Regions from separate parts of the Paenibacillus sp. FSL K6-1230 genome, predicted to be linked through region 3. Evidence: predicted binding sites of a transcription regulator. Region 3 holds the regulator's gene; each other region holds the start of a gene.
What was found. The regulator Rex, encoded in region 3, represses fermentation and respiration genes when NADH is low (regulators of the CRP and FNR family bind a similar motif). The targets are predictions, from matches to a motif close to TTGTGAAATATTTCACAA.
Positions count from the first base shown of each region.

Region 1: a site for Rex is predicted at 6,246-6,263, ahead of MKX74_RS25750 (formate/nitrite transporter family protein). Genes of this name have one in related genera too.
Region 2: a site for Rex is predicted at 7,843-7,860, ahead of MKX74_RS18770 (formate/nitrite transporter family protein). Genes of this name have one in related genera too.

Region 1 is NZ_JBBOCK010000001.1:5,805,779-5,816,091, reverse strand. It holds gene MKX74_RS25780 (FecCD family ABC transporter permease) at 1-451, shown strand, start outside; gene MKX74_RS25775 (FecCD family ABC transporter permease) at 453-1,478, shown strand; gene MKX74_RS25770 (ABC transporter ATP-binding protein) at 1,570-2,442, shown strand; gene MKX74_RS25765 ((2Fe-2S)-binding protein) at 2,640-3,482, shown strand; gene MKX74_RS25760 (glutathione peroxidase) at 3,581-4,057, shown strand; gene MKX74_RS25755 (FAD-dependent oxidoreductase) at 4,474-5,835, shown strand; gene MKX74_RS25750 (formate/nitrite transporter family protein) at 6,344-7,180, shown strand; gene MKX74_RS25745 (molybdopterin-containing oxidoreductase family protein) at 7,743-9,893, shown strand.
Region 2 is NZ_JBBOCK010000001.1:4,275,926-4,286,238, forward strand. It holds gene MKX74_RS18740 (ABC transporter permease) at 1-922, opposite strand, end outside; gene MKX74_RS18745 (ATP-binding cassette domain-containing protein) at 925-1,629, opposite strand; gene MKX74_RS18750 (dihydrolipoamide acetyltransferase family protein) at 1,880-2,932, opposite strand; gene MKX74_RS18755 (alpha-ketoacid dehydrogenase subunit beta) at 2,938-3,930, opposite strand; gene pdhA (pyruvate dehydrogenase (acetyl-transferring) E1 component subunit alpha) at 3,952-5,010, opposite strand; gene MKX74_RS18765 (hypothetical protein) at 5,071-6,282, opposite strand; gene MKX74_RS18770 (formate/nitrite transporter family protein) at 6,767-7,564, opposite strand; gene fdhD (formate dehydrogenase accessory sulfurtransferase FdhD) at 7,881-8,690, opposite strand; gene MKX74_RS18780 (DUF2294 domain-containing protein) at 8,697-9,044, opposite strand; gene fdhF (formate dehydrogenase subunit alpha) at 9,365-10,313, shown strand, end outside.
Region 3 is NZ_JBBOCK010000001.1:3,542,965-3,553,277, reverse strand. It holds gene dinG (ATP-dependent DNA helicase DinG) at 1-1,536, shown strand, start outside; gene MKX74_RS15535 (redox-sensing transcriptional repressor Rex) at 1,595-2,248, shown strand; gene MKX74_RS15530 (amidohydrolase) at 2,235-3,536, shown strand; gene MKX74_RS15525 (cell wall elongation regulator TseB-like domain-containing protein) at 3,567-4,088, shown strand; gene MKX74_RS15520 (hypothetical protein) at 4,604-5,131, shown strand; gene MKX74_RS15515 (AAA family ATPase) at 5,124-6,626, shown strand; gene MKX74_RS15510 (3-hydroxyacyl-CoA dehydrogenase family protein) at 6,764-7,636, shown strand; gene MKX74_RS15505 (acetate/propionate family kinase) at 7,633-8,826, shown strand; gene asnS (asparagine--tRNA ligase) at 8,987-10,282, shown strand; gene MKX74_RS15495 (DnaD domain protein) at 10,286-10,313, shown strand, end outside.

The DNA of each region.
Region 1 (10,313 bases), 2.3 Mb from region 3:
CGCTGGGGGGGTAGCGGGTACACGCTGGGAGCAGCTGATGTATACCTTTCCCTGGATTGCTCTTGGCTTAGTCGGGGCCTTGCTTTTATCCCGATCCATCACGGTGCTCAGTCTGGGGGATGATGTAGCGTCTGGACTGGGTATGCGCACAGGTGTTGTCAAACTGCTGGCATGTCTTGTGGTCATGATGCTTGCTGGTGTATCTGTAGCTATTGCCGGAGCCGTAGGCTTTATTGGTCTGGTCATTCCTCATATCGCCAGATTCCTGGTCGGTAAGGATTATCGCTGGATTATTCCCTGCTCTGCGGTATTGGGAGCCCTGCTCATGGTCGCGGCGGACATTGCGGCACGTCTGGTTCATCCCAATCACGAGACACCTGCAGCAGCGATGCTTGCGCTAATTGGTGTCCCTTACTTCCTCTATCTTATTCGAAAAGAGGTGAGGGATTAGCATGGAACCCAATCTGTGGAGCTCCAGTCGTCAATCCAGGCTGCTCAAGGTATCTGGGCTGTTATTTATATTAATTGTGATTGTATTTGTCATTAGCATGAACACCGGCTACACGGCGCTGTCTCCGCTGCAGGTCATGAGAACGTTGTTCGGTATGGGCAGCAGCAAGGAGTCGCTCATTTTGTTTGAATTCCGGCTGCCGCGCATTGTCATCTGCTTATTGATCGGAGCCGGCTTAGCGGTGGCGGGCGCAGTCCTGCAGGGGGTATCGCGCAATGGACTTGCTGATCCGGGAATTCTCGGGATTAACTCGGGTGCTGGTCTGGCGGTGACGCTATTCATCACCTTGAATCCGCTTGGTACAGGCGCTTCGCCGTTCCGGCTACCGTTCATCGCTATAGTCGGTTCGATGGTAGCTGCATTGTCTATATATTTGCTGGCCTACCGCCGACATAAGGGTCTGTCTACGACCAGACTGCTGCTTGCTGGTATTGCTATGGCGGCTGGCATTCAGGCTGCGATGCTGGTGCTGGTCATCAGACTGGACGAGAGACAGTATGACTTTGTAGCGAACTGGCTGGCAGGCAGTATATGGGGGACAAATTGGACCTTTGTGGCCGCTCTGCTGCCATGGATATTGATTCTGATTCCGTTTGTGCTGACGAAGGCCAGACAGATGGATGTATTCATGCTTGGAGATCAGACTGCAGTGGGTCTTGGCAGCCGTCTGAATCGTGAACGTCTGGTGCTGCTGATCGCCGCTGTGGCTTTGAGTGCCTCCTGTGTCTCGGTGAGCGGAGGGATTAGCTTCCTTGGTCTGATCGGACCGCATGTGGCACGTAGGCTTGTCGGGCCACGGCACTTGTATTTCATCCCCGTATCCGCGCTTGTGGGCGCGTTAATCATGCTGGTAGGGGACAGCATTGCACGAACCGTCATTCAACCGTCAGGAATACCTACAGGTATTGTGGTAGCCGTGATTGGTGCACCATACTTCCTGTACTTGCTGGCAAGATCACGTGGCTAGTTAGCTTTTAGTAGAAATGAAGCTTAGGTAACAGTCTAAGCAGTCCATATAACGATTCGCATAGTACACATAATTGAGAGGGATGATGAGCATGTTCCGTTTGAATACAGTCGGTCTGAATATTGCCTATGAGGAGCGTCTTATTGTAGAGGATCTGAATATTGAAATTCCACAAGGAAAAATTACGGCATTGGTCGGCGCGAACGGCTCAGGCAAGTCTACTATTCTCAAGACCATGGCCCGGATCATGCAGCCCAAGGGAGGAACGGTCCTGCTCGACGGCAAATCCATCCATAAACAGTCAACTCGGGAGGTGGCCAAGCAGCTAGCCATTCTGCCGCAGAATCCGACTGCGCCTGAAGGACTTACAGTGACTGAACTGGTATCCTATGGACGCTTTCCGTATCAGAAGGGCTTTGGTTCCCTGAAGGCGGAGGACCGTAAGATTGTGGAGTGGGCTGTTGAGGTGACGGGCATGACGGAATTCCACGATCGCCCGATCGACCAATTGTCTGGTGGTCAACGTCAGCGTGCATGGATTGCCATGGCGCTTGCCCAAGAGACGGATATATTGTTTCTGGATGAGCCTACAACTTTCCTCGATATGGCTCACCAGCTAGAGGTGCTGCAACTGCTGGAGCACTTGAATACGGATGCGAAACGGACTATTGTTATGGTCGTACATGATCTGAATCATGCAGCTCGTTATGCGAACCACATGATAGCTATTAAGAAAGGCAAGGCACAGGCTGTCGGTTCTCCTGCTGATGTAATGACTTGTGAAGTATTACGGGATGTATTCGGCATTGAGGCAGACATTGTGACGGATCCGCGTTCTGGCGTACCGCTGTGTCTCCCGTATGCTCTGGCAGGTCATCATACACCAGTAAATACAGCCTCTGATTCTGCAGCTGCTCCGGCAGAACAAGTAGAGCATCTGATTCGCGTAGCTGCTGGGCGATAAGTCTGTAATGTGCGTTGATGCGTTGTTAGCCTGCTGTAGTTACAGTGCAACCACTGCAAAGCAAGACAAGATGATTGCAGTAGCGAGCGAGATAAGAAGGTACGTGGTTGTGTAGAATAACAGGCATGTGCTTAGTCATGTAGCGGCAGACTATGATGTTGTGGAGTTATGTTTGATCAGATACCTTAGATGTCTGAATGACAGGCGGCATGGACAGCCGTCTGCAGAAAGAAGGCGATACAACAATGAAGCCGATGGACTATGAGCTCCTCGCGCGTTATGGCCAGATTACATTTACCCATCCAGAGCAGGCAGTCTACTCTGTTCCAGCTTCAGATCTGAGCAATCCCGGTGCGGCACTGCTATTGGCTAACCGGTTCCTCGATCATATGGATTGCGATGATATTGTGACAGCAGGGGTATACTGTGCCGGTTATATGCGAGGTCTGGTGATGGCACAGCATTATATGGTGTCGGTCATGAATCGAACGGTCAACCTGGCGCCATCCAACCTCGTCATTCATGTGAAATATGCAGACGGTTATCCGTCACTGCAATTCCAGCCACTAGATGATATGGAGTCTGGCCCTGAGCACCCGGAGCTACGCGATAGCTGGGCTGATGAGCAGTTCAACACCTTCTTCTCGGATACGATCTGTCCCATTCTGGAGAATTTGGCTGAGGCGGTATCCGCCCCCATCGGACAGCTGTGGGGACAAATGCCACTCGGGCTGCTCTATTTCCGAGATCAGGTCTTACCGATGCTAGAGACGGAAGGGGAGCGTGACAGACTGGAGCGAGACTATGGCTATGTAACCCATACAATGGAGGGAGCCCTCTTCGGACGGACACGGAACCCCTTCAGTATTCGATTTGTCGAGTTGGATAACCCGCATAATCCAGGGACAACGATGTATATGAAGCCTTCTTGCTGCCAGTACTATAAGACGGGTGAAGGAGAGTATTGCTACTCTTGTCCCAAGCTAACACGGGCGCAGCGCGAACAGCGTCGTCAGGAGATTATGCTCCAATCCGGATAGGCATATCGCCAGCCTCCCAAGTACACATTTGGATTATCCAGCCAAATTGAGTATGATAGATATGATCGAAAGTTGAACATATAAGGAGGATGAGCTACATGTCAGTACATTCATTTCAAGCAATAACCCCTGCCAATCAGGTGCAATCCCTGGAGACCTACGCAGGCAAGGTTCTGATCATTGCCAATACGGCCAGCGAATGTGGCTTGACTCCACAGTACGGTGAATTGCAGAAGCTATATGATGAATACAAAGATAGAGGATTAACTATACTAGCATTTCCTTGCAACCAATTTGGTGGGCAGGAGCCAGGCACGAGTGAGCAAGCTGAAGAGTTCTGTAAATTGAACTACGGCGTGAATTTCCCGGTGTTCGCGAAGGTAGAAGTGAACGGTCCGGACACCACCCCGCTATTCCAGTATTTGAAGCAAAAGCAGCCAGGGGACCAACCGGAGGGTGAGATTCAGTGGAATTTCACCAAATTCGTAGTGGATCGCAGTGGTGCTCCTGTTGCGCGCTTCGAGCCGAAGGAATCCCCTGAGTCCATGAGATCTGTGATCGAGGGACTGCTATAAGCAACAGTCAGTAAGCTTTGCAACATGCATGTATCAGCAAGCCTTACCAGAAGTGTGCTATGTCTTGGACAAGCTGACACTATTTTGGTTGAGGCTTGTTTTTTTGTTGTACGTTATGATTCTTGGCCACACATACTGTGAGATAAATCGCCCATATTAAGCGAATTGCACGTAGGCTGGGTCTAATTGTGGAACATAGTTTTATCAGTTCTACAGAATGTGAAATTGTGAACAAACAATGAACTAACTGAAAATCTATTGCAATGTGAAAAAAGTCACACTATAATACCAATATAAAGTGAATTAAATCACAACCGCGTAATCATTAGTGAAAAACATCACATGTCGCATTTGTATAAACCAAGCCAAACGAATCAGACTATGCAAGAGGAATTCAACTTCGAGGAGGAACCACCATGAAAGTAGCAGTTATCGGATGTACACACGCAGGCACAGCAGCCATTGTCAACACAGCAAAGCTATACCCTGACGCGCAAATTACCGTGTATGAGCGTAATGATAATATATCGTTTCTATCGTGTGGAATTGCATTGTATGTAGGGGGTGTAGTAAAGGACCCTGAGGGCCTGTTCTATTCGTCGCCACAGCAGCTCGCAGAGCTCGGAGTCGTAACCAAGATGCTGCATGAGGTAACCGAGGTGGATACTCAAGGCAAACGCCTGAAGGCGCGTGACCTGACTACAGGTCAAGAGCTGGAGGACACCTATGACAAACTGATTGTGACAACTGGTTCGTGGCCGATTATTCCGAAGCTGGAAGGCATCAAGCTCGATAACATCCTGTTATCGAAGAATTACAATCACTCCAATACGATCATTGAGAAAGCCAAGGATGCCAAGCGCATTACTGTTGTAGGAGCCGGGTATATCGGGATTGAGCTTGTAGAGGCATTCCAAATGAACGGGAAAGAGGTCACACTGATCGACAGCATGGACCGTATTCTCAACAAGTATCTGGACAGTGATTATACAGATCGGATTGAGGCTTCCCTTGAGGAGCATGGAATCAAGCTGGCTCTCGGACAGACGGTGACGCGTTTTGAAGGTGAGCAAGGCAAAGTAAGCAAGGTTATCACCGACAAAGGTGCGTATGAGACAGACCTTGTGATCCTGTGCATTGGCTTCCGTCCGAATACGGATCTGCTGAAGGGCCAAGTCGATATGCTTCCGAACGGGGCAATTATCGTCAACAAGTATATGCAGAGCAGCCAGCCAGATGTGTTCGCTGCAGGTGATAGCTGCGCTATTCATTACAACCCTACAGGTAAGAATGCTTATATTCCACTGGCAACCAATGCAGTACGTATGGGAACACTCGTAGCGCGCAATCTGGTGGAGCCTACGATACCTTATATGGGCACACAGGGCACCTCCGGGATCAAAATATATGAGCAAAATATTGCAGGTACAGGTCTGACAGAGTCCGCTGCAGTGGATGAGGGACTAGACGTAGAAGCGGTCTTGATTGAGGATAGCTACCGTCCGGAATTCATGCCGACAGCAGAGAAAGTGCTATTGAAGGTTGTATACGAACGTGCTAGCCGCCGCATCGTCGGTGCCCAGCTGATGTCCGAGGTGGATTTGACCCAGTCGATCAATACCTTGTCCGTATGCATTCAGAATCATATGACCGTAGACCAGCTGGCCTTTATCGACTTCTTCTTCCAGCCACACTATAACAAACCATGGAATTTCCTGAATACAGCAGGACTACAGGCTTTACCAGCTGTAAAAGCTAGAGAAACCATTACTGTATAACATTCGCTGCGCGGATGGCTATGATATTGTTCACTACTTTGTCATGAATTTCGAAAATTCACCCCTTAACTATGATGTATAATGGTTTGTAATTAATCATGTTAAGGGGGACCTACCATGGCAATGTTCTGGATTACTTTCATGATTGTCATTGCTATTGTATCCGTAGTAAGTATCAGCTGGTTCATGAAGCAAATCGAAAAAGAAGAATATAATTAATCATATGCTTGCGCCACTTCACTCACGTTTAAGTGTGTGGACGTGAACAAGTAAGATGATTGAATGCCAGGATGGAAGCAGCTTCGTATAGAGGCTGCTTTTTTGTATTTTACATGCTAATGATGTGCTAAGTTTAGGGCAGCCTGATTTCCAACTCTCAAACAGCAAGCCGTATGTTTCAATTTCATGTCATGTGATTTATTTCACGACAACCCTCCTGATTACCATTTACAATGAATTACATGAATAATTGGGAGTTATAGAAGCAGGCTAAAAAGGAGAGAGAGTTATGGCAACCTATAAACCGGCACAGATCGCGGCCAAAACCGTGGAGACCGGCATGCATAAGGCACACAATTCCTGGCAGACAGCTGCTATTCTTGGATTTTTGGCAGGGGCCTTCATTTCACTTGGCTTCCTACTCGATATTCGCGTCATTGCGAGTGCACCTGCATCCTGGGGGAGCTTTGCGAATTTTATAGGCGCGGCTGTGTTCCCTGTCGGACTGGTGCTTGTATTGTTGGCAGGCGGAGAACTGCTGACAGGCAATATGATGGCGGTGCCGCTGGCTCGTATGGCGGGGAAAATTACAACAGGCGAAGCCGTACGCAATCTGATCATCATTACACTTAGTAATTTCGTGGGCGCGTTGTTCGTTGCCTACTTTTTTGGACATGTGTTAGGTCTCACAGGATCTGGCGCCTTTCTGGATAAGCTGGTCGATATGGCTGGGCACAAAATTCACGATAGCTTCCTGCAAGCCTTCGTCTCCGGTATTGGCTGTAACTGGTTGGTAGCACTTGCGGTGTGGCTGTCTTACAGTACGGATTCCATCAGTGGCAAGATTCTGGGCATCTGGTTCCCGACAATGGCGTTCGTTGCGATCGGGTTCCAGCACGTTGTCGCTAACATGTTCCTGATTCCAGCAGCGATCTTCGAGGGGTACTATTCCTGGGGCGACTATATTATGAACTTCATCCCTGTATGGCTTGGCAATTTGGCAGGAGGCAGTATATTCGTAGCAGCGGCATATTGGATGGCTTATTTGCGTAAAGCACCTCACACTTCTGCGACTAAGGCGGAAGAGCATCCAATGAAGGGTGCGGCGACAGCTGAACAAGTGTAGCGAGCAAAATTAAGTTGCATGGAAGTGACATCAAGGTGCATGGAGGCAGTATCAAGGTACATGAATAGAAGCAATAGATGGAAAGAGTAAGTGAACAATAACAGCCGCTAGATGTACGGAAGCACATCAAATCGCTTTTTACAGCAGCATCAATTGTATAGCTGAGAGCAAGCCTTCTAAAGTAAATGTTCTACAAACAACAAATTCGCCATGCCAGGTTCGGGGGAACGAAACTTGGCATGGCGAATTTTTTTGGGAGTGGTCCATGATATGGCATTAGAGGGAGTGTGCTCTCGCCTCTTGCTGCCTTGATTCTCATTACCCAGAGGCACTCATGAATGAAACAGTCGGATTTTTTATTTTTGGTGGATACTTCAAATTTTTAGTATGATAGATAAAATGGAATTCGATGTAGGACAGGACTGAAGGGAGTGCCACAGAGATGAGCAGCAAAATTGTTGGGGATGGAGAGCCCCGGAATATGCACTTGGACGGAGACCGTACAGCGGCACTCGGGAGTAATGCAGTTGATAACGAAGTGGTCGAAGGGACATTCACGCCTATGAAAGAGCAGACCGATGGAATATTTCCGGCAGTATGTCCGCTGGACTGTCCTGACACCTGTGGCTTGCTGTTACATAAGCAGGATGGACGCATCGTGAAGGTAACGGGCAACCCTGAGCATCCGATCACCAAGGGAGCCATTTGTAATAAAGTCCGGCATATGACCGAGCGAGTCTATCACCCCGAGCGGCTACAGTATCCCATGAAGCGCGTTGGCGCCAAGGGTAGTGGCCAATTCGAGCGCATTAGCTGGGATGAGGCTATTGCAGAGATCACGACCCGTTTCCAGGGGCTGTCCCGCGAATACGGGTCCGAATCCATATTGCCATATAGCTTCTACGGCAACATGGGCTTGCTCAGTGTGGATGGAATGGATCGACGATTCTTTAACGCTCTGGGAGCCAGCCAATTGGAGCAGACCATCTGTAATTCGGCAGGCACGGCTGGCTGGAAAGCGACAATGGGCTTCAATGGTGGAGTGAGTCCAGAGGATACCGAACAAGCAGAGCTGATCATCATATGGGGTGCCAACCTGATCAGTACGAATATGCATCAGGTGGTTCTCGCCGAGAAGGCAAGGAAGAAAGGTGCGAAGATCGTTGTCATCGACGTGCATCGCAACCGTACCGGGCAGTGGGCTGACTGGTTCATTCCACTCTATCCGGGGACAGACACGGCCTTGGCGCTTGGGCTGATGCACCTGCTGTTCGAGCGTGGCTATACGAACCAGGAATTCATGGAACAGTACACAGTAGGACATGAGGAGCTACGGGAGCATGTTCGGAGTTATACACCTGAGCGGGTCGCCCGTATAACGGGTGTGCCGATTGAGGATATTACGCGCCTGGCAGACTTGTATGGTACCTCCAAGGCGGCTTTCATTTACATTGGAAATGGTCTGCAGCATCATGACAATGGGGGCATGAATGTACGTACTATTGCCTGTCTGCCTGCACTGACGGGACAATGGTTGAATCGCGGGGGCGGCGCACTCAAGGGGAATGGTGGCTATAACTCGATGAACGATGCGGCACTGGAGCGTCCTGATCTGCGTCCGAATCCTGACGCGCGTGCAATTAACATGAATCGAATCGGGGAAGCCCTGCTTGAGACGGAGCATCCGATTCGAGCCTTGTTCGTCTACTGCAGTAATCCGCTGGTCGTAGCGCCAGATACCCTAAGGGTACAACAGGGCTTTGCGCGAGAGGACCTGTTCACCGTCGTGCATGAGCTATTCATGACAGATACGGCTAAGTATGCCGATATTGTGCTGCCAGCAGCGTCTTCCTTTGAAAGCACGGACCTATATGCTTCCTATTGGCATCACTTTATTCAATTGCAGGAGCCCGTCATTGCACCAGTGGGAGAGAGTAAGACGAATGTTGAGTTGTTCTCGTTACTGGGCAAGGCAATGGGATTTGATACGGAGGCATTCGAGGAGAGTCCAGAGGAGATGATCCGGGGGGCGCTGAACAAGCCAGACAATCCTTATTTGCAGGGAGTGACGCTGGAGGCGCTACAGGAGCAGCGATTCGTCAAGCTGGACATGTCGGCGCAGTCCGAATATTTAGATCGTCTGAACACGCCTTCAGGTAAAATTGAGCTGTATTCGCAAGCTTTGGAGGCTGCAGGGCTTCCTCCTTTGCCTACCTACATTCCATTGGTGGAGGGCTTCGACGGTGAGAAGCTGACTCAGCAGCAAGAGCAGGAGCAAAGTGGGCTGAGGCAGCAGACAGAGGAGCTAGTGGAACGAGAGCAGCCAAAGCGTTATCCACTCATGTTCATTTCACCACCGAACCACAATTTCCTCAATTCGAGCTTCGGCAATGTAGGCAAGCATCAGCAATTGGAGAAGGAGCCACAGCTCCAGCTTCATCCTGAGGATGCAGCTGCTCGGCGTATTGTGGACGGGGACCTCCTTCGAGTATGGAACGATAGAGGTACCTATGAGCTACGTGCCAAAGTAGTAGACGCCATGCTGCCAGGCACGGTAGTCAGTCAAGGCCTCTGGTGGGGAACGAAAGCAGGACAGCGTGCTAATACCTTGACCTCCTCTCGACTGGCCGATATGGGGAAGGGAGCAACCTTTTTCTCTACTCTGGTCGAGGTCCATAAGCATGAAGCGGAAGAACGCTGTGCCGAAAAGTAAAGGAGTCACGCCCCGCTCCTGATCTGATCAGGTTGCTCAGCTTCATCATGATGTCGTCAGGGAGGAAGAGACCTTTGCAGCTGTCAAAGGGGCTGTCCCAAAAGCCATGTAATGGTTTCTGGGACGCCTCCTTTTTTTGAGTAAGATCAACGTGTGCACTTGAGTGGACGCTCCGCGAACGGACCGTTGTTTCAATCGCTGTGCTCTCCAGATTTTTTTCATTCCCCTAAGCGGTGAAAATCCGGAAACCAAGGCGACCGCTACCGCTTTTCCACAATCAGTCCGTCCTCTCCACTGTTTAAGCGGAAAACGAACATGGAAAAAGTGACGCTTGAGGTCGGTTGGCTTCCGCTTGCCCATAATATGCTGAAGCAAGCCACGGTGGACCAAAAACGCAAGGCCGCGATACTCCTACAACAG
Region 2 (10,313 bases), 730 kb from region 3:
ATACTGGATAGCCCATATAATGCAGCATAATACTCTTGTTCTTTACACCCAGTGCCTTCATGATCCCGACTTGATTCCGTTGCGAATCAATGATCCGTGACATGGTAAGGAATAGAATAATAGCTTCGATGATAAAGAGAACGAGCGGTATTACTTTGCTCATCAGCTTATTATTGTGAATGGTTTGTTGTAACTGAGAATAGCTGAATGACCGTTCCTTGCTAACTTGACTTAGATAAGGGAGTCCCTTGGACTGCTCTTCCATTGTTCTACCTAATTGATCAATATCGTATCCGTCCTTGGCATCAATCAATATCTCATTATAGTACGAGCTGCCTGCTATGAGAGGCAAGGCTGCTTCAGACACGTACGCAAATCCTGAGGTTTTATGATCCTGTATTTCATTTTTCTTGGCATATTCCACATTCTCGCCCAAAGCACTGATTATGAACAACTCATTTTTGTTATTCACACTTAACTGGATCTGATCGCCAACTTGATACTGATGCTCTTGAGCGTAATGGGAATCCAGCAAGATTTCATTCGCTTGGTTCGGAATTTGGCCTTCAATGATTGTAGGTGTATTGATTTGATTATGCTCAGGAATCGAATACAGCTTTACAGTAGCTTTCGTGCCCTCAAGCATCTGTGTTGCGTCCAAGCTGTAGCGTCCTTCAATTTTGTTTACACCCTGGATTTCACTCAGGCTTGCCACAGCCTGCTTGGAAATGCGTTCATAGTAGACATTCAAATCACTTAAGTTATGCTCCTCAAAGTAAGCCTTCGTATAATCACTAAGATCATCACTTAACGTGACCAAGCCTGCATAAAAAAAAGCGCCCACCGCAATAACCAGCACAAATGCAATAAATTGCCCGATGGATTGCCTGATATCACGAATCAATTTTATGAATAGCTTCATCATTACCACTCGATTCCTTCAACGTTCTGCCTGTTAGGATTCATTGTCACGCTTTCAATCTTTCCGCTCTTCACCTTAATAATTTTATCTGCCATGGGCGCGATCGCTGAGTTATGTGTGACCAGTACAACGCATTTCTGCGTTTCTTTGTTCAGGTCTTGAAGAAGTTTTAGGACGGATTTCCCCGTAACATAATCCAAGGCGCCGGTTGGTTCATCGCACAGAAGAAGCAACGGATTTTTGGCAACGGCTCGCGCGATCGCTACGCGCTGTTGTTCACCACCCGAAAGTTGGGAAGGGAAGTTCATCATACGATCCTTTAGCCCCACTTTGTATAGGATGTCTTTAGCATCCAGATGATCTTTGCATACCTCCGTGGCAAACTCAACATTCTCTAGCGCGTTCAGGTTCGGAATTAAGTTATAGAACTGAAATACAAAACCAACCTTCTCAGCGCGATATTCCGTTAGTCTTTTCTCGTTGAATCCCGTAATATCCTGGTCACCGACCCACACTTGTCCAGCCGTGGCTGTATCCATACCGCCTAGAATATTCAGAATTGTACTTTTACCTGCACCACTAGCACCCAAGACTACAACGAATTCTCCCTCCATGATTGAGAAATCTACGCCAGCAAGTGCCTTAATTGTCACCTCTCCTACGGAATATTCTTTCGTCACAGCTTTGAATTCGATAAGCTTTTTCACTTCGTACATCTCCTCGTAATGCTTTTATGAACCTGGTTTGACTCGATTTCCAATGGTAAGGAGATGGATAAGTCAAACTATACTAAGGGAATTTCTTTGACAGAGCTACGTGAACAATACCTCTCCGTTATCACTTTAACTTATAATTGATTTGTTGGGAATATAATCAAATTCCACAACCAATCATATCATACTTATTTGAGACGTACAGAGTTTAGAATTGAATTTCTTAACCATTTTGTGAAATACGTTAATTCAGATAATCCTCATATCCACTTTCCAGATGAGCCTTAAAGGAGTTCAAAAAGCGCAGTCCATCTGCACCATCAAAGAAACGATGGTCGAAGGTTAACGTGATCGGGAGCATTTTTCTAACTACAAGCTCATTGTTCTCGGTCACAACCACTTTTTTATCTGCGCGGTAAAAGGCAATGATAGCCACCTGTGGATAGAAAATAATAGGAGTGGCAAATCCGCCTCCTATGGCTCCCACATTACTTATAGTAATCGTTCCCTTTTGAGAATCTGCAAGTAACATCGTTTTGGATCTGGCTCTCTCCACGAGTGCATTAATCTCCTGAGCCAATTCATCAACCGACTTCCCATTAACCTGATGTATGCTTGGAATAACAACGCCATCCGCAGTATCCACCGCTATTCCGATATTATGTTCTGAGAACAGTTTCAATGAGCCATTGAACTCATTTGCGTTGAACATAGGATGCTGATGAAGGGTCTGGGACAATGCTTTTGCGAATATGGGTGTCAATGTTAAGTCTAGTCCCTTATCTCGATGTAATCGTTCCTTATAATTCAGCAGATTTGTTATATCTGCTTCAGCATAAGCCGTTACATGAGGGATGGTTTGCATGGATTTTGTTACGATTCGCGCTATCTCTTTACGAGTGGATGTCATCTTCACAATTGTCTCGTCGCTGGAATCCTCTAATGCTGCACTAGGGTATGTACCTAGATTGATACCGAAGTCATTCCATGACTGCTTCTCGGCCTGGCCCAGGTCTATATTTAACCATTCATTATTCATCACGTCCGAGGTTCTCCTACTGTCTTGATCAATAACCAAGATGACGTTGTCGACAGTGACGACATCACCCGGCTTATAGGGGAGCCTGTCGATTACTCCTGCTACTGGTGAAGGCAACACGGTAGTTACCTTATCTGTCTGAACTTCAACAAGCGGTTGGTCTTCAGCAACCAGCTCTCCTTCTTTGACCATATACGCAACGATATATCCTTCATACAATCCTTCTCCAAGCTCGGGAAACAAAAATTCATATTTCATATATCTCACCTCTTCAAGGAAACTAACATTTGATCTATTTCGTGAACAATTCGATCTGTAGAAGGTAAATAGTAGTCCTCAATGGAGAACTGTGGAATAGGTACATCAAAGCCTGTAATTCGCTTTACCGGAGATTTCAATTCACTGAACATACGCTCCTGAATCACAGCAACTAGCTCCGCCCCTACACCGCCTGTCAATGCAGCTTCATGTACAATCACAGCCCGCTTCGTTTTTCTTACAGATTGCTCTATCGTCTCCATGTCAAATGGATATAGCGTACGAAGATCCAGGACCTCAACATGAACACCGTGCGACTTCTCAAGCTGCTCCGCCGCCTGCATCACGTTCCAGATCATGGCCCCCCAGGATATGACGGTGATATCTTGCCCTTCTCTTACGATACTCGCCTTGCCCAGAGGAATTGTATATCTATGCTCGGGGACATGATTGCGCACACTGCGATATATTTTCATAGGCTCCAGAAAAATGACAGGATCACTACCTTCCGAAGCCGCAATAAGCAGACCCTTCGCGTCATAGGGATTACTAGGTATCACAACTTGTAGCCCTGGTGATTGAAATAACAGCGCTTCGATGCTTTCCGAGTGCAGCTCGGGGGCACGAACTCCAGCCCCGTAAGGAGCTCTTATAATTAACGGCACCTCATATTTACCCTGAGTGCGCATTCTCAGCCTTGAAAGATGTGACAGAATTTGCTCTAAGGCAGGATAAATGAAGCCAAAAAATTCAATTTCAACGATAGGCTTAAGACCATTTAAGGCCATACCAATTGCACAGCCTACAATGCCTGCTTCGGATAAAGGAGTATCCACTACACGTCGATCACCAAATTTGTTGTACAAATTCTCGGTAACACGAAACACACCACCGTTTATACCGATATCTTCTCCTAAGAGAAGCACCTGATCATCACTGGCCAATAACATATCCAAGGCTTCATTTAGTGCCTGAACAAGGTTCAATTCTCTCTCCATACTAAGTCTCCTCCGTAACATCTATTGGTGATGACTTTGCATAAATTCATTAAAGTTGTTTTCCTGCTCTTGGATATTCCACGGCTTGCTAGAGAGCACATGGTTAAACATATTTTTTGGATCAGGCTTTGGAATATTAAGTGCGAACTGAATCGCATCACCTACCAAACGTTCCGCTTCACTACGGACTCTCTCTCGTACACCTTGCTCCAGTATTCCTTGCCTTTGCAGGTAGGCCTCTACTCGCAAAACAGGATCTCTCGGTTTCCATGCTTCGCTTTCCGCTAGGCTCCGATACCGGCTTGGGTCATCCGAAGTTGTGTGCGCGCCATAACGATAGGTTACTGCTTCTATTAGACAAGGGCCCTTCCCACTTCTGGCAGCCTCCAAGGCGTTTTTAGTTGCTGCATACACAGCAAATATATCATTGCCATCCACCCGAACATTTTCCATACCATAGGCTATAGCTTTTTGGGCAATCGTTTCACTAGATGTCTGGCGTGATAAAGGTACACTAATTGCGTAGCCATTGTTTTGGCAGAAAAATACCACTGGCGCCTTGAATACTGAAGCCATGTTCAGCCCTTCATGGAAATCTCCTTCTGAGGTAGCACCATCGCCAAAGTAAGCAATAGAGCATGCGTTCTCATGCTTATATTTACTAGCCCATGCAGCCCCGGCTGCTTGAGGGATCTGTGTAGCTATAGGCACATAAGGAGGCAGGATATTCCTATTGTCAGGCGGTATACATCCTTCAATTCTCCCCATCCAATACCAGATTATTTTCACCATCTCATAGCCGAATGTTAACATTGCGGCATGATCCCGATATGTAGGAAACATCCAGTCCTGCTTCGAAAGAGCCATGGCACTTCCTACCTGACTTGCCTCCTGACCTTCAAAAGGGGCATATGTACCAATCTGACCCTTGCGCTGCATATTCACCAGCTTGCGATCAAACACTCGATTGATTACAAGAAGCTTGTACATTTCCATGGCCAATTTTTCATTGATCACCATATTGTCATCCAGCAAAGTACCGTCGAGCTCTAATATTTGGAATAGACCCTGTTTTTCCATTTAATCCTCCATACATTAGATTTATAAGCAAGTTTCACTATCGGGGGCTGCTCACGGTGCTTATTCAGCGTGAATAGCTTCTGACTGTGCATTCGACAAGATCTTGGACCATTGTGCCTCATCTAGTCCATGCTGACTAATAAATGCGTAGACTAATCTCTCGATGCCAAATCCAACGCAGCCTGTTGACATCCATTCCGTCTCACCGCGCTTTATATTGAACTGCTCACCAAAAAAGTGATCATGAAAATTAAAAGAAGCTGCAGCAATGGTTCGATCAGGTCCAACCTTTAAGCGCAGCTCATATTTGAGTTCTTGCATTCTCTGATTAAATATTTTCGCTGCCGTATCCTCGCTGCAAAAGAAAGGATCACTGGCTACTTCGCAATGCCCCTCTAACCCCAGCTTTTCGAGAAGAGAGAACGCTGCTTCCATAAATTTGTGACGACTATCCAATACAAAATCCCTGGACCCCATAAAAACAATTTCTCGGATAGAAAAATCCCATAGTCTTTCCAGGGTCCGATGATATTTCGATTCATAGCGAAATGATTTTCCGATAGACGTTATAACACGATTGTGTGTCTCAGCATGTTGGGTGTTTTGGAACTGATAGTATGTGTGGTAGCACATGGTGGGGGGTAAGCAGTAATCGACGTTTTGACAGTAGGGAAGTAAATAAGAGCCAATTCCATGATTGGACTTGTAGTCCTCTAGGAAATCACGATAGATATCAATATCATTATGCAGCCGTGTAACGAACATCAAGAAATGGGGGAATGACTTGAAATATCCGCATTTCTCAAGGGCTTTGGTAGAGATTAAGGTAGGATATCGGTATTCGGTAGCTCCAAAATGAGATATAGTCATATCTTTAATCATCTGATCCAAGGTATCCATTAAGTGGATTAACTTTTCCCCAAAGCAGACCTGACCCTCGCCCATTTCAAATACCATTTCTTGTTCCAGCATTTTATCAAAAAGCTCATCTTGAAATTGGGGCACGTTATCACTTGATTTCCATACGACTCGTGGAGGTAATACTTTTTGAAGTGCAATTTCATTATCAATCACGGAGGTTATTTTAGTCTTAATTCCCTCTGGGTCCGTTCCTGGTTGCAGAGTAACTTCTACACCATTAATTGTTGTTTCGCCTGTGATTAATTTAAAATGATGAATGTTCGAGGATATAAAAAAAATTCTCTTTTCTAATTCTTCAGTGTGTTTTATGGCCAAGGGCTTATCCAATAGAATAATATGAGTGTTTTCCATTGTTAGAAGCATTCCTTTCGTCTCACTGGAGTGGATAGTAGTTGGATAACTATATCAAAAAAAATGGATAAGGAATGAAACTAGCAATCCCTCGTCCATTTTAAAATGTAAAAAATATCCTTTTTAGCATTAAGACATAGCTTCGCCACGGATCTACTTTTTCTTAGATAGATCATTCAAATGAGACTATTTTCACCAAGAAAGATCAACGTGCCTAAACAACGATTAATCTTGTACGAAGTGATTATGTGCATCACAGAAGCTTTAAAGAAACACGGAAAATAATCCGTTTTGGGCACTTGGCCATTCAATTGGAGACTGCCATCAGACTTTTGTACAACACTCTAATCGCAAAAGGGCAGCCTGTTACTTCCCAATTATGGTGTACATTTGCCATTATATTCTCTCACGGATGAAATGTAAATATCTAGACGAAGAAAGCAAAATTGGAGTTTGGATGAGTCTTCCTTACTCTTCCAGACACTCAAGCCTCTCTGTTCATTACACTGGCAACCTCTCTCTTATTTCGATAGGCTCCAAAGTAAATAAGAGAGACAAATACCGCACCACCCACGATGTTTCCTAGCAACACTGGAACAAAATTTGAAAGATAATCTCCCCAGGTCAGGCTGCCTGCGAAGATGGCTGCCGGGATAACGAACATATTGGCCACCACGTGCTGGAAACCGATAGCCACGAACGCCATGACCGGGAACCAGACTCCTGCGAATTTCCCTAAGGAATCCTTACTGCCATTTGCGATCCAGATGGACAGACATACGAGCCAGTTACAGCCAATCGCCGAGATAAAAGATTCCATAAATCCATCCTTCACCTTCGCCTGAGCAATAGCCAGGGTCTTCGTCAGAAAGTCTCCTTCTGTGAGTCCCACGACATGTCCAAAGAAAAATGCGACAAAGATCGCACCCACGAAATTCATGATGAGCACAACAATCCAGTTGCGTAGTACATCATAAAGGCGGATTTTGCGTGCGAACCAGGCCATTGACATCGTCATCATATTGCCTGTCAACAGCTCACCTCCCGCTAGTATAATGAGCACCAGTCCTAACGGGAATACCGATGCACCAATGAATCCAGCGATGGAGCCCCATTCCTTAGGCGCGGTTCCAATGACTCTGATGTCGAGGAGAAATCCAAGTGAGATGAATGCTCCCCCTAGAAATCCAAGGAGAATCAAGGACAACCATGTGAGCTGTGCTTTTTTCACACCTGCCTCTGCGGTGAATTCCATAATTTGTTGTGGTGAATTATATCCCATGGCTGACCTCCAGATTATATATCATGAAAGCACAAATAACCCTCATGAAGTTATGCTCTGTTATAGACTCTCTTCAAGCTAGTCGTGGCACTTGAGGAATCTGGTAAGAGATGACTTCCATGCTGGTTAATTTCCCTACACAAACTATAGGGGAACCAAACAAGCTGGTTACCGGGTAGTTTAGAGTAAAGACAAGTCCTTGAATGTACTCCAAACGTAATGCATAAGTACGATGCGTTGTTCTTCTGCAAAATCAAGATTATTCCAGAATTCAGATTTTGTCAATAATGTGACATGTAATTCGCAAGAAATGTTCTTATATTTGCCTCTTTACATCTACGATTCTCTCAGGATGAGTATAGACATTGCAAGTATCATTACGAATGAAACCTACGGTCGTAATACCTAGCTGTTCTGCAAGTTCCAACGCCAGCGCTGTTGGCGCAGACTTGGAGAGGACAATCTCGCAGCCGATCTTCGATACCTTCATCAGGATCTCAGAAGATATCCGCCCACTGAATACAATCACCTTATCTTTGAGGGCTAGACCCTCTTTCAGACAATGACCATAGATTTTATCCAGAGCATTGTGACGTCCAATATCGCATCTAGCCAGCAATATCCCCTGTGAATCACACAAGGCTGCATTATGCACCCCACCGGTGCGGTGGAACAGATCCGTCTGTGCGAGCACCTCATGCATCAGCTTGAAGCACTCTTGGAAGGACAGCCTGATATGAACATCCTCCATACTTTTCGCTGTCCGCGCATCGTTGAAGAATACAAAACCAGGACGGCTCATGCCGCAACAAGAAGTAATGTAACGCTTGGTGTACATCTGCTGATGTAGGAGACTGAGGCGCTGAGTTCGAACATGAACAAAGCCGGCCTCCTCCTGTACCCATAACTCCTGAATATCTCTATAGTCCTTAATGATTCCTTCTGACGCTAAATATCCAACAGCCATGTCTTCTATATACTCCGGCGAGCATATCATTGTGGCCAGCTCCTCCCCATTCACTTTCACAGTGACGGGGTGCTCGGTCACAATCAGGTCATCCGCTGTAGCTACTTGGCCATGTTCATAACGAATGACACGCTGTGAACGCTGTAGTGGTAAACTCATCGCATCTCATCCCTGTTCAATATTTTTTTCAAAAAGAAATACAGACACGGCTACATCCTCATCCACTTTAATATCCGAGAATAAATGAATCAGCCTTGAGCCGCATAGCTCTTCCATCCCGTCTGGAACATGATTCTCATAGAGCTTCTTGATCATATGCGTCCTTGCGCTGTGCACCATCTGTACCCCTTCTGTGGTCTTGGCAATGAATTTCTCCGTTGGCGTAAAATTCCCGTACATCTTCGTAATTGCCATATTCTCCACAAATGTCGTGTGAATCCGCTCTGGACCCTTCCCAAAGGTATCTTTTCTAACTTTTCTCACAATCTCGTTAAAAGCAGCTTCTTTCTTCATGCAAATCCTCCAAAGATAAGAAATGAATAAATCCTATTTCATTGCAGAAGTGCCGATCCTCAAGATGCAGTCTTGTTTTTTTGTCATGTAGTAGTATAATCTAATTAGTCGTAAAATTGTCAAATATTTTAGGATTGATCCATTGGTAGGTCATTGCTAATGAATTACTCCACTTTAAATGTATGGTCCGAGGTATCGGATTTTACATTTGGGGTGGAGTTTTTTTATGGTCATTTTTGCGAAAAAGGAAATGGCATACAGTCAAGATTATGCATAAATACGCAAGACTCTGTGCCAAGAAATCGTAAAGGAGCATCTGTATGAACGAGCAAACGATCAAGGTCGTCGTGAATGGAGGCACCTATGAGGTGTCACGAGGCGCAAATGTCATCGACGTCATTAACTTTGCCAATATCGCCCATCCACAAATTTGCCATGTTCCCGAAGTTGATCCCATCCAGACCTGTGACACCTGTATCGTTGAGATTGACGGGCAGCTTAAGCGCGCTTGCTCCACCAAGGTCCAGGCAGGCATGAGCATTATCACCAATTCACCCTCGGCTAAGGCTGCACAGACCGAAGGCATGGATCGGCTGCTAGAAAATCACATGCTATATTGCACGGTATGTGACAACAACAATGGGAATTGCAAGTTGCACAACACCGTCGAGATGATGGAGGTTGAGCATCAGAAATATCCATATCGTCCCAAGGTAGCCCCCTCTGAGGTAGATATGTCGCACCCCTTCTATCGCTATGATCCAAATCAGTGCATTGCTTGTGGTCAATGCGTAGAAGTATGTCAGAACCTCCAAGTGAATGAGACCCTGTCCATCGACTGGGAGGCAGACATTCCACGAGTGATCTGGGACCAGGGCTCTTCCATCAATGATTCTTCCTGCGTGAGCTGTGGTCAATGCGTTACTATATGCCCATGCAACGCTCTAATGGAGAAGTCTATGCTGGGTGAGGCTGGATTCATGTCCGGCATAGGTGAAGAGCTGCTGAATCCGATGGTTGATCTGATTAAAGAAGTAGAACCTGGATACAGCGGTATATTCGCGATTTCCGAGATGGAAGCTGCCATGCGTGAGACCCGGACCCGCAAGACGAAGACCGTCTGTACCTTCTGCGGCGTAGGGTGCTCCTTCGAAGTCTGGACCAAGGGGCGCAATATCCTGAAAATCCAGCCTTCCCATGATGCCCCGGTGAACGCCATTTCCACCTGTGTGAAGGGTAAATTCGGCTGGGACTTTGTCAACAGTGACC
Region 3 (10,313 bases):
GTAACGAACCACTCCAAGCTCTTCACGGATGTGAAGGCCAGTCATCAGCTGTTGCCCAGCTATGAGCATCTGATCATTGATGAAGCGCACCATTTGGAAGAGGTAGCAGGCAAGCACCTGGGACTTCATATGAAATATTTCACATTTATTCATCCGTTGACCCGACTATTCAAGGATAGTAAGACAGGTCAATTGCCAGCGCTACGGCAAATGCTGAATCAATCCGGTATGGAACAGGCCACTGGCTGGTCTTCCACGATTGACAGCATGTATGGTGAGGCTGTGGAGGCGAAGGAAGCATGGGATAAGCTGAGCGAGATGCTATTCGCAATGCTGCCTGAGCGCTCGGATGCCTCGCCGGGAGAGAGTGGGCAATTCTCGTCACGCCTGAAGCCATCTGACAAGCCCAAGGGCTGGTCAGATGCTGGGGCACTGGAGCAGCAGATCTATTTGATCCTCGGCGAGCTCATTCGTCAAGGAGACAGGCTACTACAGGAAGTGGAGGATGAGCTGGAGGATTTCGGCACAGAGAGCCTCATGATTGATCTGAAGGGACTGTTCAAGGATCTGGCTGGCTTCCGTGAGAATCTACGCTTCTTCATGAAAATGGAGGATGAGACTACGGTATACTGGCTGGAGGCAAGCGGTCAGTTCCGCAGTAAATCCCTGCAATTTTATGCAGTTCCGGTGGATGTCAGTCGTCAGCTGAAGGAGATGTTTTTTGATAAGAAGAGCAGTGTGGTATTAACTTCTGCGACACTCTCGGTCGACAAATCCTTTCAGTACATGATAGACCAATTAGGGCTACAGGAAGCGGCTGACACCGGCAGGCTTCTTACGTCGATGCTGCCATCTCCTTTCAATTACAGAGAGCAGGCACTTCTCGTCATCCCACGGGATTTTCCAAGTGTCAAGGGTAGCATCGGTGATGAGTTGTTCGTAAGTACGCTGGTGCAGTCCCTGAGTAAGGCAGCTCAGGCAACCAAAGGAAGAATGCTTGTGCTGTTCACTTCCTATCGTATGCTTCGGCAGGTGCATGAGCCGCTCAAAGAATCGCTGGCAGCCAGTGACATTACGGTGCTCGGTCAGGGTGTAGACAGTGGAAGTCGTTCGAGGTTAACTCGCAGATTTCAGGAGGCCAAGTCGGCCGTATTGCTAGGTACAAGCAGCTTCTGGGAAGGGGTCGATATTCCTGGGGATGCACTGACCTGCCTTGCCATCGTTCGTCTGCCATTCCAGCCGCCCAATCAGCCGTTATTGGAGGCCAAGAGTGAGCTGCTGCGTCAGCAGAACAAGAATCCATTCATGCAGCTATCCGTGCCGCAGGCTGTCATACGGTTCAAGCAGGGCTTTGGTCGTCTGGTCAGAACAGGACAGGATCGTGGCGTGGTCATTCTCTATGATACGCGAGTGCTGGAGTCATATTACGGGAAGCATTTCCTGTATTCACTTCCAGGACCCAAGATGGAGCATATGCCAACTACGCAGATGGTTCCGCGAATCGCGGATTGGCTTCATGAGCCGGTACAAGGATAAATTTTGTTCAAATTAGAATGTAAAGTTATACAGACCGTTGTGACTAGGAGGAGCAAGTATGAAATCGGATAAAATCTCGGAAGCCGTCGTTCGTAGGCTCCCTGTTTACCTAAGATATTTGAATGAGCTGCAAAAGCGTGAAATCTCTACGGTGTCCTCGCAGGAACTGGGCCAGAAGCTGGATCTGAATCCGGCCCAGATCCGCAAGGATCTTGCGTATTTTGGTGACTTTGGACGAAAGGGCATTGGCTATGATGTCACCTATCTGATTGAGATTATTCGTCATATACTCAAAATCGATCAGCAGATTAACGTAGCTTTGGTTGGGGCAGGTAATCTCGGGCAAGCGTTGTCCAACTATAATGCATATCTGAAGGACAATATGAAGATTGTAGCCGTATTCGATGCTCTACCTACCAAGGTTGGAACGAAGATTAACACGCTGCAGGTACAGCCTATGGAAGAGCTGAAGGAGACGGTTGAGCGGCTAAATATCCGAATCGGGATTATTACTGTGCCGGATTTTGAAGCACAACGTGTTGCTGATCTGATGATTGACAGCGGCATCGAAGCTATCCTGAACTTTGCGCCTACGATCCTCAAGGCTCCACGGCACATTCGTATTCACGCGACAGATTTTACGACAGATTTGCTGAGCCTGGCTTATTATTTGGAGGATGGAAAGGAAGAGAAGGAACATGACAAGCAATAAATGGATGATCAAAAACGGACATTTTGCAGTGAACGGGCAAGATGCTGGTGTCATTGAAGGCTGTATGATTATAGAGGATAGCCGAATTACATATATCGGACCGACCATCCCCGATGGAGAAGAGAATACTCCTGTTGTCGATGGCAAAGGCCTGCTGTTCCTTCCTGGACTTGTGAATACACATGGTCATGCGGCTATGTCGTTGCTGCGTGGTTATGGAGATGATATGGTGCTACAACAATGGCTGCAGGAAAAAATGTGGCCCATGGAGGGGAAATTCACCTCTACGGATGTATATTGGGGTACCTCCCTGTCGGTGCTTGAGATGCTTAAGGGAGGTACGACGACATTCCTGGACATGTATGATCACATGGATGAGGTCGCCAAAGTCGCTGAGCAGTCCGGTATTCGTGCCTGTCTGATGCGTGGAGCCATCGGTCTATGTTCAGAGGAAGAGCAGCGGATGAAGCTTAATGAAGCGGTTGCTTTTGCAAAAAATTGGCATGGCAAGGCGGACGGACGCATTACAACGATGATGTCTCCGCACTCTCCTTATACATGTCCACCAGCCTTCATCGAGCAGTTCGTTCAGGCTGCTCATGATCTGAACCTTCCGCTCCACACACACATGTCAGAGACGCTCGCAGAAGTAGAGCAGAATGTAAGAGAGTATGGTGCACGTCCAGTAGAGCATCTTCAGAAGCTTGGTTTCTTCTCCAGACCATCGCTGGTCGCCCATGCTGTTCATTTGAACGACGAGGAGGTTCAGGTGCTTGCACAGTATGACGTGGGTGTGTCTCACAATCCAGGCAGCAACCTGAAGCTGGCAAGCGGTGTAGCCAGAGTGCCAGATCTACTTCGTGCAGGCGTCAAGGTGTCCTTGGGCACGGACGGACCAGCCAGCAATAACAATCTGGATATGTTCGAGGAAATGCGTCTGGCTGCGCTTATTCATAAAGGTGTGTCTGGCGATCCTACAGCCGTACCGGCAGCTGAGGCGTTGCGGATGACGACAGAGTACGGTGCAGTTTCGATTGGGCTGAAGGAAGTAGGAGTCTTGGCAGCGGGCAACAAGGCAGACTTTATTGCGCTGGACATGGATCAGCCACATTTCCTGCCTCGTACGGATCTCATCTCGCATGCAGTCTATTCTGCGAGTGCCAAGGACGTTGTGCATGTGTGGGTAGATGGCAAGCAAGTGCTTAAGGATGGAAGCTGCCTCACACTGGATGAGGAGCGAATTCGTTATGAAGCCCAGGCAGCGTTCGAGGGGCTGCTGGCGCGCTAATCTATTTTTTATCCGGAAAGGAAGTTCGGGTTGAAGAACAAGAGGAAATGGCTCACAGGCATCATTCTGGTCCTGCTGTGGCTGTTCGCAGGCATCTATGCTTATTACTCCTATGTTACACAGGACCAGCGTGTCGAGCGCAATGCAGCAGTGGAGAAGGCACGGCAGGATGCGAAGATCGTGTCTGTAAATAATTCATGGAAATCTGTCTGGGATTCCATCTACTGGGTCGTTGAGGGCACGAATGCCGACAGTCAGCAGGTGATGGTATGGGTTCCATTCGAGCCGGTGGAGAACGCACCTGATACGGTAAAACAGGATGCTTCCGTCCATACCGAGCTATTGAATGAGGGTATAAATGAGGATCAAATGCGGGCGCGGATCGAGAGTGATCTGCCGAATGTGGATATCATTAGCCTCCGGCCTGGCGTGTACGACAATCAATATGTATGGCAGCTCATGTACCGGGAGAACGACAGCTATCGCTACCGATTCTATCGCTTTCAGGACGGAGCTGAGGTGGGGCAAGGATATACGCTTCCAGGCAAATAGTCAGGTAAGCATTCGTTGTCAAATGGATGAACAGAGTCTTATGTAGCGAACGAGCTAATTGGAATGGAAGAGCCTACCATACTGTACGGAGTAGAGTTGTTTCAGAAAATCTTGAGATTTTCTGGGGCAACTCTTTTTCTATTTGCTCCATTTTAAGAGATTCACATTTAAATTTTGAAAAATAGACATACTTTGCTTTTAGCTAATTGATATATCGTGTGATATACTCTAGTATATACTAATGCTGCACTTGTTTGAGAGACAAGAGTTATGATTGCTTGTTTTTTGTTGTTATGCGTTGTTATCAGAACTTAAAAATCACAGTCGGAGCTATGCAAATAGAAGAGTCTATAGGATGTGCTTGGAAGATGCTGATGGAAGAGGAGTGGTCGTATCGCTGACATAGTCTACTGTTATGTGCAGTCTGTGTGTAGAGATGCAGAGTCGTCCAGCCATACTGTATACTTAGTAGAAATAGAAATGAATCTTGTATTACCTGAGAGGAGGACGTTAATTTGAAACTTCGCATTGTACCTATAGCGCTGGCAGCAGTACTATCCGCTTCCGTATTGTTCGGTGGCTGGTTTCTGTATCGCCAAGTAGCTGTGCACCAACCACTGCAGAAGATTGTTACCCAATACCCTGGTGTAACAAGTGCTCAAGTAGATATTAACCAATCCGAGGTCACCTTGAAACTTGATCTTGAACCCGATACAGATGTTCGTGGACTCGTTCAGGCTGTGAAGGAGGACGGCAGCTCTGTGCTCGGGAGCAAGCGACTGAAGTTGGACATTAAGGATCATTCGGACCAGGAGCTGGACAAGCTGTGGTCTCAAGCGATGTTCCCTATTGCAGAAGCTATGGATAGCAAGAGATATACGGATATTCCTGCAACCATTAACGGACTGCAGCAGGGTATGATCAAGGCTGACACCAATATGGATGATACGAACGTCTACATTCGTCTGCAAAATGGTGAAGCCAGTAAATATATCATTTTACCTCGTGAATCGCAGAAGATAGGGGTGTGGCCGAATGCCTAGATGGGTGAAGGAGACGTTGATTGGTACCGTTCCCGTAGTGCTTATATTTCTGATTTTTATCGGAATTAATATATTCCCTCTGCTCCTGGCAGGAGCGCTCGTTGGAGGATTGCTATTGATGCTTCACATGCGTGGGGGGATTGCTGTAGGGGCTGCTCAGGATAAGAAACGCAAGCAAGCTGGTCCTGCGAAGCTGACCTTCGAGGAGATCGGTGGTCAGGAGAGCGCCAAGCAGGAGCTTCGCGAGGCGCTGGATTTTCTGGTGCGTCATGAGGAAATATCCCGCTTCGGCATTCGTCCACTTAAAGGGATATTGCTGACGGGGCCTCCGGGAACAGGGAAGACGCTGATGGCCAAGGCTGCAGCACAGTATACGAACTCTGTGTTTGTCGCGGCTTCAGGTAGTGAATTTGTTGAGATGTATGTCGGTGTCGGTGCTGGCCGGATTCGGGATCTATTCCGCGAAGCACGCAACCGTGCCGCCAAAGACAAGAAGGATAGTGCCATTATCTTTATCGACGAGATTGATGTTATTGGAGGCAAGCGTGAGGGGGGTCAGCAAAGGGAGTACGATCAGACGCTGAACCAGCTTCTTACGGAAATGGATGGGATTTATTCCTCCGAGACGCCGCGGATCTTGCTCATAGCTGCTACGAACCGTAAGGAAATGCTGGACAGCGCCCTGCTGAGACCTGGTCGTTTCGACCGTCATATTCAGGTGGATCTACCTGACAAGAAGGGCAGACAGCATATTCTGGAGCTGCATGCGAAGAACAAGCCAATCAAGGAGAATGTGGATCTCAGCAGAATTGCAGAGGAGGCCTACGGCTTCTCCGGTGCGCAGCTGGAAAGTGTTATGAACGAGGCGGCGATCTATGCGATGCGGCAAAATGAGGCGGTCATTGACCAGCAGCATTTGTCCATGGCGATTGACAAGGTTATGATGGGTGAGAAAACAGATCGGGAATCGACCGCAGAGGAGAAGAAGCGGGTTGCTATCCATGAGCTGGGCCACGCAATTATGGCCGAGATTGTACGTCCCGGCAGCGTGAAGCAGGTGGCGCTGAGTCCACGTGGTAAAGCCTTGGGATATGTCCGTCATAATCCGCAGCAGGAGCATTACCTGTACACAAAGGCATTTCTGGAGGAGCAGATTATGATCTCGCTAGCTGGAGCGGCAGCAGAGGAGATGTACTACGGTGGTCGTAGCACAGGCTCCAGCAATGATTTTGAGCAAGCGATCCAGATCGTTCAGACGATGATGACCTCAGGACTGACTTCGTTAGGGATTATTAATATGGAAATGATGACCAAGCAGGAGCTTATGCGTGAGAATAGTGAAATTCTGAACGCTCTTCATACAAGAACATTGGAGCTACTGGAGCAGCATCGGCCAATATTCGACAATTCTCTTGACATTCTGATGCGTGAAGAAGTTCTCAATGGGGAGCAATTCAGATGTCAATTTCGTGAAAATACCCTTCTACCAGCATAATTTTTTTATGCTGGTTATTTTTTTTTACTTTTGTTCCGTGCTAAGATATTATTATCTATTGGGTCTTACAAATGTATTTTTCGACATGGAAGGATACAATATACGATATAGGCCTTGAAAGGATGGAGCAGAAGACCATGCAATTTAAAAAAATCGGCGTCATTGGTGGCGGTACTATGGGTCAAGGCATTTCCGAAATGCTGGCAGCCAAAGGTATTGATGTATTGCTGCTTGAGAAAACTACAGAGCGACTGGAACATGCCTACAGCATGATTGAGACAAGTCTGGACAAGCAACTGGAGAAGTGGGCAATTACCCAGGCGGAGAAGAAGCTGATTCTGTCCCGCATTCAGAAGATTACACATCTGGCTGAACTGAGCAGCTGTGATATGGTTATTGAGACCATTACAGAGGATCTGGAAGCCAAGAAGGTCGTCTTCAAGGAGCTGGACCATGTATGTCCTAGTCACATCATCCTGGCAAGTAACACTTCTACGCTGAGCTTGACTGAGCTTGCAAGTGTAACGGAATATCCAGAACGCGTTATTGGCATGCACTTTATATATCCTGTATCCCGCATTGATCTGGTTGAGATTATCCGTGGTCTGAAGACTTCGGACGGGATTTTTGAACATACGAAGTATTTCGTTGAGACATTGCTTGAGAAAAACGGCGTCATGGTATATGAATCTCCGGGGTTTGTAACCAGCCGGATTATTTGCTTGCTTATTAACGAAGCAACTCATGTCCTGCAAGAGGGCGTTGCCTCTGCTCAGGATATTGATGACGCAATGCGCATCGGCTACAGCTTCCAACACGGTCCACTGGAGATGGCAGACCGCTTCGGTCTTGATTCCGTACTTGCAGCATTGGAGCGTATGTTCCGTGAATTCGGCGAGCTGAAGTACAGACCTTCCGTCGTACTCAAGAAGATGGTGAGAGCTGGAAATCTGGGCGTTAAGACAGGAGAAGGCTTCTTCAAGTATGACAAGGATGGTGACCGTATATGAAAATTCTAGTAATCAATGCAGGTAGCTCCTCGCTTAAATATCAATTGTACGACATGACAGATGAATCCGTATTGGCGAAAGGTCTGGTTGAGCGGATCGGTATGGATTCTTCTATTCTGACCCATAAGCCGACTGGCAAAAATGAACTTACTGAGGTCAGTGAGATTCTGGAGCATACGACTGCAATCCGTAAGGTACTGCACGCACTCACTAGTGAAGAATATGGCGTAATCGCTAATATTGATGAGATCGATGCGGTTGGCCATCGTGTAGTGCATGGTGGAGAGGCATTTAAGGAGTCTGCTCTCGTGACAGATGAGGCGAAGAAGGAGATCCGTCGTCTGTTTGACTTGGCTCCACTGCACAATCCGCCATCCATGCTGGGAATCAACGCTGCAGAGTCGAATATGCCAGGTATTCCACAGGTGGTTGTATTTGATACAGCCTTCCATCAGACGATGCCTGAAAAAGCCTATATGTACGCGATCCCAAGAGTGTTGTACAATAAATACAAGGTGCGCCGTTATGGAGCACACGGAACATCCCATGACTACGTGAGCAAGGAAGCGGCTAAGTTCATCGGCCGTCCGCTTGAGGATCTGAAGATCATCACTTGCCACATCGGTAATGGAGCAAGTATTACAGCAGTTAAAGGCGGGGATTCCGTCGATACCTCTATGGGTATGACTCCGCTTGAAGGTCTGATGATGGGTACACGTAGTGGTGACCTGGACCCTGCGATCGTTCCTTATGTCATGAATAAGGAAGAGTTAACTGTCAATGAAGTGAACTCCATGCTGAATAAGCATAGCGGATTGCTTGCCATCTCAGGAATCAGCAGTGACATGCGTGAGATCACGGATGGCGTAGAGAAGGGCGACGCGAACTCCATTCTGGCATTTGACATGTATACGTACCGTGTACGCAAATACATCGGTTCCTATGCAGCAGCTATGAACGGCGTTGATGTCATCGTGTTCACAGCGGGTGTCGGGGAGAACTCTGCTATACTTCGTAAGAGAGTGCTGGAGGAGCTTACCTTCCTGGGTATTGAGCTCGATGAATCCCTGAACAACATTCGCTCCGGAGAGCCACGCCGTATTACTACAGCGAACTCCAAAGTAGAGGTACTGGTTGTCCCTACGAATGAAGAGCTGGTTATCGCACGTGATACATTCCGTCTGGTTTAGGAAATATACGGTATACGAAGCATGAAGATCAAGTGGCTCCTGTCCTTGTCAACGGGCAGGGCTGCTTTTCAAGAAAACCTACCTCTTTCACGCAGTCTGTCTTCCTTGGAAAGGCTGCGAGAGAGGTTTTCTTATTTTCGGTTATGAGGAGAGATAGACAATGACGTTAAAGAGTACAATTTCGGAAGTGGGCCGTCATGTAGGCGAGACGGTACGCGTTGGTGCATGGGTACATAACAAGCGCTCCAGCGGCAAAATTCAATTTTTGCAGCTTCGTGACGGAAGCGGCTACATTCAAGGTGTAGTTGTGAAGAGTGAAGTACCTGAGCAGGTATGGGATGATGCCAAACGCTTGACCCAAGAGAGCTCCTTGTATGTGACAGGTATTATTCGCGAAGAGCCGCGTAGCAAATCCGGCTACGAGATGACGGTTACGGGCGTTGAGATCATTCATATTACAGAGGATTATCCGATTACACCGAAGGAGCATGGTGTAGACTTCCTCATGGATCACAGACATCTGTGGCTGCGTGCGCCGAAGCAGCGCGCGATCATGATCATCCGTGCAGAGATTATCCGGGCTGTGCAGCAGTTCTTTGACGGAAATGGATTCACGAAGGTGGACCCACCGATTCTTACTCCGTCTTCTGCAGAGGGAACGACAGAGCTGTTCCATATCAAATACTTTGATGAAGATGCATTCCTGACACAAAGTGGCCAGCTGTACATGGAGGCTGCAGCCATGGCACTGGGTAAGGTCTACTCCTTCGGTCCGACCTTCCGTGCTGAGAAATCCAAGACACGTCGTCACTTGATTGAATTCTGGATGATTGAGCCAGAGATGGCCTTCGTTGGGCTTGAAGAAAGCCTGGAAATCCAGGAGCAATTCGTAAGTCATGTCGTTCAGTCGGTGCTCAAGAATTGTCGTCCTGAGCTTGAGACCCTGGGACGTGATATCTCCAAGCTGGAGAATATCCAAGGTGAATTCCCGCGCATTACTTATGATGAGGCTATTGAATTCCTGCAAGGACAGGGTTTTGATATTCCTTGGGGGGAAGACTTTGGTGCTCCGCATGAGACAGCCATTGCCGAGAAATACGACAAGCCGGTATTCATTACCCATTATCCGGCTGCGATCAAAGCTTTCTACATGAAGCCTGATCCGAATCGTCCAGAAGTCGTGCTGTGTGCCGATATGATCGCTCCAGAGGGCTATGGCGAGATTATTGGTGGTTCCCAGCGTATAGATGATCCGAAGCTGATGGATGAGCGTTTTGCAGAGCATAATCTTGCACGCGAAGCTTACCAATGGTATATGGATCTGCGTACTTATGGTACGGTGCCGCATTCGGGCTTCGGCTTGGGTCTGGAACGGACAGTAGCTTGGATCTGCGGTCTGGAGCATGTGCGTGAGACAATTGCCTTCCCGCGGATGCTATACCGCCTGTACCCATAATTGATGATGAACTATGGACCGCACGGACAAC